Regions from separate parts of the Streptomyces sp. NPDC002577 genome, predicted to be linked through region 1. Evidence: riboswitches for the same ligand, from Rfam matches in the RefSeq annotation. Region 1 holds a riboswitch; the other holds the start of a gene.
The links. A riboswitch is a leader RNA that binds a small molecule or an ion and turns the genes downstream of it on or off. The one in region 1 is predicted to bind cyclic di-AMP.

Region 1 (4,205 bases):
CTGGTCAAGGCGGTCCCGCGGATGGCGTACACTTGTACTTACCGACGCGGGGTGGAGCAGCTCGGTAGCTCGCTGGGCTCATAACCCAGAGGTCGCAGGTTCAAATCCTGTCCCCGCTACTGAAGGCCGAGGGGCCGGAACCAGATGATGGTTCCGGCCCCTCGGTGCGTTGTGGCGCAGTGTCTTCCCGCGTTCTTCCCGCGTGTTCGGTCTTCCGCGGTGTTCGGGACTCGCGGTGCTCACCCGGGCGGCCCACCGCAGGTCGCGTCTCGTACCGCGGTGGGAATGCCTGAGGGGATACGGCGACGGGCGCGGGCGTGGACGCGGCGGGAGACGAGCGGTGCGGCAGCGAGGAGGACGCGACGCGGGGGCGGACGGCGGCGAGCCCGCGCGGGATGCCGCCCGGGATGCCGGCTGGGACGACGGAGAGGTCGCAGGGGGCGGGACGGAGGGCGTCGAGCGGCAGGGCTCCGCGGCCGTACGGGCCTTCGTGCGCTTCCTGCCCGCGCTGCTCCTCGTCGCCGGGACGCTCTACGACGTCCTCACGCCGACCGTCTTCACGGGAGCGCCGCTCTTCACCGCGGCCCCGCTCGTGGCAGCCGCCCTCTATCTGCTCCGAGGCACGGTCCTGACAGGCATCGCCTCGCTCGTCGCCGTGCTCGCCGTGCGCCTCACACCCGATGCCGCCGTCGACGTCGGCGCCGTCACCGAAGTGGTGACGGTCGCCGTCGTGGCCGTGATCGCCGTCGTCATCAACCGCGTCGTACGCCGCAGCGGCCAGCAGCTCGCCTCCGCTCGAGAGATCGCCGAGGCGGCCCAGCGCGCCGTGGTGCCCGAGCCCGCCGGACGGATCGGGGGCCTGGACGTCGCGGCCCGCTACGAGGCCGCGCAGGCCGGCGCGTTCATCGGCGGCGACCTGTACGCGGTGCAGGACACCCCGCACGGCGTACGGCTCGTCGTCGGCGACGTACGGGGAAAGGGCATGGGCGCCGTCGCCGCCGTCGCGGTCCTCATCGGAGCGTTCCGGGAGGCCGCCGAGCAGGAGGCGTCGCTGGAAGCGGTGGCGCAGCGCCTCGACCGCGCGCTCGCGCGGGAGGCGACGCGGCGGCGCGGTACCGAGCTGCTCGAAGGGTTCGCCACCGTGGTTCTCGCCGAGGTCCCGCACGGCCGGGACGTCGTACGGGTGATCAACCGCGGCCATCCCGAGCCGCTGCTGCTGGACGCGGAAGGCGCCCTGCGGGTGCTCTCCTTCGGTGAGCCCGCGCTGCCGCTCGGCATGAGCGATCTGGGGACATGGCCCGACCGCGCGTACGAGACCGGGTTCCTCAGCGGGGCGACGCTGCTCTGCTACACGGACGGGCTGTCGGAGGCGCGTGACGACCACGGCGAGTTCTACGATCCGGCGGACCGCCTCGCAGGGCGCGCGTTCGAGGGTCCGGGAGTCATGCTGGCCACCCTCGCCGCGGAGGTGCGGCGGCACAGCGGCGGCGGGATGGCGGACGACATGGCGCTGCTGGCGGTACGGCGGCCGTGAGGGGAAGACGCCCACGCCGCCTTGTCACCTTGCGTGATCGAACGACCTCCCTCCGCATAACAAATGACACACCGTCAGGGGTGGGTCCGTCGGTGCCAGGTCGTCGCCGCGCGGTCAACTCGTCCGATTCCGCCCGATCGTGCCCCGTAAAGTCCAGGCCAAGGGCGTTAACGATCAGCCGGAACGGCTTGGAATTCGGTACCCCCGTCTATTAACGTTCGATAACGCAGCGCGGTCGTCCCAGCCGTCACAAGAGGCGGCTCCGTGCGCACGCGCCGAATCCCGCAAGGGAACCGGGGAACCACCAACTTGGGGTGAATCGGGCACCTTTCACATGAAAGGCGTTCGTAGGAGACCTTCCTGCTCCGAACCCGTCAGCTAACCCGGTAGGCGAGAAGGAAGGAAAGGAGTGCGCCTCCGTGGCGTCCAACCCGCCTGCCCCGCAAACCTCGTTCGCGCCGTACGACCCTGACAACAGCGGATTCGACACCGGCACCGGATTCGACGGATTCGACCCTGGCACCGGTTTCAGCACCGGCACCGCCACCGGCTTCGGTACCGGCACCGGCTTCGGTACCGGCACCGGCTTCCGCCAGGACGAGGGGCCCTGGGAGGAATGGAACCCCACTGAGGAGTCCGTCCGGCCCGTCCGCGGCCGGCACCGCGTCATGAAGCAGCGCGGCGGAGGACTCGCACGCAGCTCCACGGTTCTCGGTGTGGGCGTCATCGCGGCCGTCGGCGCGGGCGGCATCGCCACCGCGCAGGGCGGCAAGCCGCCGGTGCAGATATCCATGCCCGACCTGTCGTCGGTCACCCACTCCCTCCCCGATGTCGGTGCCCTGCTTCCCGGTGGCTCGTCGGACTCCGACGACGCCAAGGTCGCGCCGCTCACCGGCGCCGGCGTCACCGCCGCCGACGCCGAGCAGGGCGCCACGGACGCCGGCGAGGCACTGCGCGCCCGCATCATGCAGCAGGCGGAGCAGCAGCAGGACCAGGCCGAGAGCGCGGCCGCGCAGGCCGCCGAGGAGGCCGCCGCCAAGCAGGCCGCCGAGGAAGCCGCCAAGGAGCAGAAGGAGGCGGAGGCCAAGGCCGCCGCCGAGAAGAAGGCGGCTGAGGAGGAGGCCAAGCGCAAGGCCGAGGCCGAGCGCCTCGCCAAGCTCGCCGCGAGCTTCACCCTCCCCACCTCCTCGTACACGCTCACCTCGCACTTCGGCGACGCCGGTTCCATGTGGTCCTCCGGCTACCACACCGGCCTGGACTTCGCGGCCCCCACGGGGACGCCGCTCAAGGCCATCCACAGCGGCACGGTCAAGGAGGCCGGCTGGTCGGGCTCGTACGGTTACCGCACGGTGATCGAGCTCGACGACGGCACGGAGCTCTGGTACTGCCACCAGTCCTCGATCAGCGTCAGCGTCGGCCAGAAGGTCACCACGGGCGATGTCATCGGGCGCGTGGGCGCCACCGGCAACGTCACCGGTCCGCATCTGCACCTCGAGGTCCATCCGGACGGTGGCGCCGCCATCGACCCGCTCGCCTGGCTGCTCAGCAAGGGCCTCAACCCCTGATGGTGCGTCAGGACAGGTAGGGGTTGTACACGGGGTACGGCGCCGCCTGCCCGTACGGGACCTGCCCGTACGGCGGCGGCACGGCGCCGGGCCTCACGTGTCCCAGCGGATGCCCGTACGGCACCTGCCCGTACGGGGCGACGTACGGCGCGACCACCACCCGTGTCGTCGCCGCGGCAGCGTAGGCCAGCGCGGGCCGTGCCACGTCCTTGCGCCGCCACAGCTCATGCAGCAGCTCCTGTTCCCGTACGACGAAATCGGCGCCCGGGCGCCCGCGGCGCCCGCGGTGGCGCAGGAACGCCAGTGACGTCGCGTACGCCTCGTACTCGGCGACCGCCCGCGCCGCGGGCTTGCCCAGGTGGCGGCCCGCGTACTCGCGGGCCAGACGGCGCGCCCGCATCGAGCCCAGGGCGAACGGCTCGGGCGGCGTCAGCCAGCCCGCGGCCGCGTACGCGGGCAGTTCGCGGCGGATGGTGCCCAGCTCGCGCTGCCTGGTCCAGATCACCAGCCAGGTGAGCAGCCCGAACGCGGGCACCATGAACGCGGCGTAGACGGCGAAGAACCCGTACGGGCCGAAGTTCGACGAGCCGTTCCAGGCGGCGTGCATGCCCATCGCGAGGAGCAGGCCCGCGATCGGCAGCAGGACCCGGCGCAGGCGCCGGCGCTCGGCGGACAGCGCCGCGATGCCGAAGCCGATGCCGCTGAGCACGGTGAACAGCGGATGCGCGAACGGCGACATCACGATGCGGACGAAGAAGGTCGCGGCCGTGACGGAGGAGAAGCCGCTGTCCCCGCTGAGCTGGTCGGTGCCGAAGGCCGTGCCGAGGTAGAGGATGTTCTCGGTGAACGCGAATCCGGCGCCGGTGACGCCGGCGATGACGACACCGTCGACGATTCCGGTGAAGTCCCGTCGCCGGAAGAGGAAGATCAGCAGGACAGCCGCCGCTTTCGCGGTCTCCTCGACGACGGGCGCTATGACGGTGGCGCCCAGCGTGTCGGCGCTGCTGGGGTCGGCGGTCGCGATGGCTATCCAGCGGGTCGCGAAGCTGTTCGCGACGATCGCTATCAGTGCGGCCGCGCATGCTCCCCAGGCGAACGAGAAGATC
Region 2 (4,205 bases), on a different contig from region 1:
CTTCGACTCGTCGGAGACCTGTTCGTAGAAGCTGACCAGGCGGTCGGCGTCCTCGGTGGTGATCGGCCGGATCCGTGCGGTGCCACCGTCGCGCAGCACCACGTCGGCCTCCCAGTGGGCGGGATATGCGTGCTGCTCCGACGGGGGCTGCGACGGGGTCTGCATGGGGTCAGCGTACGGGGCACCGGGGGCACTCGGAGCAGGACGGGCTTAGGCTTTCCGTTCGACCAGACGTGTACGTTCCGGGAGAACTGGAACGGCTGGGCGCGAGGCGAAGGACCCGTTCCCGGCCGTTCTGGACCGTTCCGGACCGGTCCTGGCTGTTCCTGACCGTTCCGGCACGTCCGCCGGTATGGAACACTGGTCTAGACAACCCTGAGAAAATCCTGAAGGGCAGCATCACATGGCTGAGCGCCGCGTCAACGTCGGCTGGGCCGAGGGCCTCCACGCCCGCCCCGCCTCCATCTTCGTCCGTGCGGCCACGGCCGCCGGCGTCCCCGTGACGATCGCCAAGGCTGACGGCACCCCGGTCAACGCGGCGTCGATGCTCGCTGTGCTGGGCCTCGGCGCCCAGGGCGGCGAGGAGATCGTCCTCGCGTCCGACGCGGACGGGGCGGATGCCGCCCTCGACCGGCTGGCGAAGCTGGTCTCCGAGGGTCTCGAGGAGCTTCCCGAGACCGTCTGACGAAAAACAGGCGAATTGCGGCGGAGCCGCGTCGGCTTCCTTTTCGGAGGCGGCGCGGCTCCGCCGCTTTTATTGGGGCGGTACTCCTGGATGCGCGCGCCATACCTTCAGAAGCCCGGCCGGGAATTCCGCACAGCGTCAAAAATGGGCAGCAAAAAGAGACCCCCACCGAATAACTCTCTTTGTATACGGTGCGTCTGTTAAAGCCGCGGACTCACAGTGTTTACGGCATGTTGCGAACCCCTCACACGGTCTCCGCGGTCCGGAAAACGCAGTCGATGTGCGGCAGTGGACCGTTCCGAGTGCAGCGTGGTCAGCGATCGCGCCCGCTCGGCGTCGCCACGGGCCACGGCGTCGACGATCGCGCCGTGCTCCGCCCACGCCTCCACGGGATGGGCGGGCGTCTCCACGGTGTACATCCAGGCGATCTTGTGCCTGAGCTGGGTGAGCAGCGCCGTCAGCCCAGGGCTGCCCGAGGCCTGCGCCAGCGTCTCGTGGAACCAGCCGCTCAGCGACCGCAGATCCTCGCTGTGACCCCGCCTGGCGCGCTCCTGACCCAGCCTGACCAGGCCGCGCAGCACCTTCAGATGCGCCTCGGTGCGGCGCTGCGCCGCGCGGGCCGCACCCAGCGGCTCGAGCAGCATGCGGACCTCCAGCAGGTCGGCGGCCTCCTGCTCGGTGGGCTCGGCGACACAGGCGCCCGCATGCCTGCGCGTCACGACGAAACCCTCGGCCTCGAGCGTGCGCAGGGCCTCGCGCACCGGGACACGGGACACCCCGTACCGGCGCGCGAGCAGTTCCTCGGTGAGCCGGCTTCCGCGCTCGTAGACACCCGCGACGATGTCGTCGCGGATTGCCGTGCATACCGAGTGCGCGGGAATCTGCATGACCGGACCTCCGCCTTAATCCCCGCGAAACGCGGTCGATTGACGCTTGTTGACTGACTCTATTGCAACAGGCGGGAATTTCCGACGGCGGGCCGGAATCCATGGATATTTTTTGGACAAAACGGCGCTCGGGAACGATGAAAGCCCCGGCTCGATGAGCCGGGGCTTCCCTGAAGTGAGGATTCGGTGAAGGCAGCTTCCCCGAACCGCTCTCGCGTCAGACCTTCACGCCGTGCGAGCGCAGATACGCGAGGGGGTCGATGTCGGAGCCGTACTCCGGGGTGGTCCGGGCCTCGAAGTGCAGATGCGGCCCGGTGACGTTGCCGGTCGCCCCGGAGAGGCCTATCTGCTGCCCCGGCGTGACCTTCTGGCCGACGGAGACGGCGATGGACGACAGATGGCCGTACTGGGTGTACGTGCCGTCGTTCATCTTGATCACGATCTGGTTCCCGTAGGCACCGCCCCAGCCGGCGGTGACGACGGTGCCCGAGCCGACGGAGTGGACGGGGGTGCCGGACGCGGCATGGAAGTCGATGCCGGTGTGAGTGCCGGACGACCACAGGGAGCCGCCCGTCTTGTAGCCGGTCGAGACGTAGGAGCCGGTGATCGGCAGCACGAAGGCGTTGAGGCGCTTGCGCTCGGCCTCGCGGGCAGCGCGCTCCTTGGCCTCCCGCTCCTTCTTGGCCTTCGCCTCGGCCTTGCGCTTCCGCTCCGCGGCCTTCTTCTTGGCGGCGGCCTCCTCGGCGGCCTGCTGCTGCGCGGCGGCCTGGGCGTCGATCTGGGCGGCGACGGACTCGCCGAGGGTGACGGCCTGCGTCAGGCCGGTCTGCTCGACGGTCGGGCCTGCCGCCATGGCGGGGGACGCGAGGGCGCCCATGACGCCGGTGGTGGTGAGGGCCGCGATACCCGCCGCGCTTGCGGTCGTGCGGGTCAGGCGGTTCGGACGACGGTGTTTCCCGGTGGCGCGGGTGAACGCCATGTAGTGGCTGGTCCTTTCCTTCCTTCTCGCCTACCGGGTTAGCTGACGGGTTCGGAGCAGGAAGGTCTCCTACGGGCCCCTCGGCACGGCAAGGGCCCCGATTCACCCCAGGGACTGCGATGGGTCCCCGGCTCCCCTGGTTCACACCGTCCGGGGACTCGGCGATCGCTGTCCGGTGCCGCGGGCGCGGCGCACTGCCTGACGAACAGCCGGACTGACGCTAATCGGGACATCTTTCAATCAACAAACGCAGCCTGGGATTTGTAGTGCATGCCACAGGGCAGACAGGCAGCCTCTCCAACAATTCGGACAAACGACGACCCCGGTGGCTCTGCAGCCACCGGGGTCTCTCCGGGCCCGGCCGGTGCTCGTGCCCGTCCGCGTGGGGCGGGCGGTCCGGCGTCGGGTCTAGCCCGTGACGACCGTCACTTCACCGATACCGAGCGCCCTGACGGGCTCCTCGATCTGGGAGGCGTCACCCACGAGGACGGTCACCAGACGGTCCACCGGGAAGGCGCTGACCGCCGCGGCCGTGGCCTCGACGGTGCCGGTCGCGGACAACTGCTGGTACAGCTGCGCCTGGAAGTCGTCCGGGAGACCCTGCTCGACCTGGTCGGCCAGCGTGCCCGCAACGGCCGCCGCCGTCTCGTACTTGAGCGGTGCGACACCCACCAGGTTGTGCACCGCGGCGTCGCGCTCGGCGTCCGTGAGGCCCTCGGCGGCGAGCGTACGCAGCACCTTCCACAGGTCGTCCAGCGCCGGGCCGGTGTTCGGGGTGTCGACAGAGCCGCTGATGGCCAGCATCGCGGCGCCTGTAGCTCCTCCAGGGGAAGTCGGCGCTGCCGAGCGGAGCACCTGCCCGAACGCCCGTACGCCGTAGGTGTATCCCTTCTCCTCGCGCAGGACGCGGTCCAGGCGCGAGGTGAGGGTGCCGCCCAGGCAGTAGGTGCCGAGCACCTGGGCGGGCCAGACGCGGTCGTGGCGGTCCGGGCCGATGCGGCCGATGAGCAGCTGCGTCTGGACCGCGCCCGGGCGGTCGACGATGACGACGCGGCCGGTGTCGTCGGCGGTCACCGGCGGCGCGGGACGGGGCTCGGCGGTCGAGCCGGTCCAGGCGCCGAGCGTGTCCGCGAGGAGCGCGTCCAGGTCGGTGCCGGAGAGGTCGCCCACGACGACGGCGGTGGCCGTGGCGGGGCGTACGTGCTTCTCGTAGAAGGCGCGCACGGCCGCGGAGTCGATGCCCGTGACCGTCTCCTCGGTGCCCTGGCGGGGGCGGGACATGCGCGAGTCCGCCGGGAACAGCTCCTTGGAGAGCTCCTTGGCGGCGCGGCGGGCCGGGTTGGCGGTCTCGTGGGGGATCTCGTCCAGCCGGTTGCGGACGAGCCGCTCGATCTCGCTGTCCGCGAACGCGGGCGCCCTGAGGGCGTCGGCGAGCAGCCCGAGGGCCTTCGGCAGCCGGGAGACGGGCACTTCGAGCGCGAGCCGTACGCCGGGGTGGTCGGCGTGCGAGTCGAGCGTGGCGCCGCAGCGCTCCAGCTCGGCGGCGAACTCCTCGGCGGAGTGCTTGTCGGTGCCCTCGGAGAAGGCCCGCGCCATGATCGTGGCGACGCCGTCCAGGCCGGCCGGCTCGGCGTCCAGCGGGCTGTCGAGAAGG

Region 2: linked by a shared signal. The riboswitch ahead of ACWD4J_RS19570 (M23 family metallopeptidase) and the one ahead of ACWD4J_RS29780 (M23 family metallopeptidase) in region 1 are both predicted to bind cyclic di-AMP.

Annotation. Positions count from the first base shown of each region.
Region 1 is NZ_JBSFWK010000030.1:88,054-92,258, forward strand. It holds tRNA gene ACWD4J_RS29770 (tRNA-Met) at 46-119, shown strand; gene ACWD4J_RS29775 (PP2C family protein-serine/threonine phosphatase) at 341-1,534, shown strand; cyclic di-AMP (ydaO/yuaA leader) riboswitch at 1,798-1,942, shown strand; gene ACWD4J_RS29780 (M23 family metallopeptidase) at 1,954-3,099, shown strand; gene ACWD4J_RS29785 (PrsW family intramembrane metalloprotease) at 3,107-4,205, opposite strand, start outside.
Region 2 is NZ_JBSFWK010000013.1:107,539-111,743, forward strand. It holds gene ACWD4J_RS19555 (bifunctional acetate--CoA ligase family protein/GNAT family N-acetyltransferase) at 1-165, opposite strand, end outside; gene ACWD4J_RS19560 (HPr family phosphocarrier protein) at 404-685, shown strand; gene ACWD4J_RS19565 (GntR family transcriptional regulator) at 886-1,572, opposite strand; gene ACWD4J_RS19570 (M23 family metallopeptidase) at 1,790-2,551, opposite strand; cyclic di-AMP (ydaO/yuaA leader) riboswitch at 2,565-2,725, opposite strand; gene ACWD4J_RS19575 (M16 family metallopeptidase) at 2,960-4,205, opposite strand, start outside.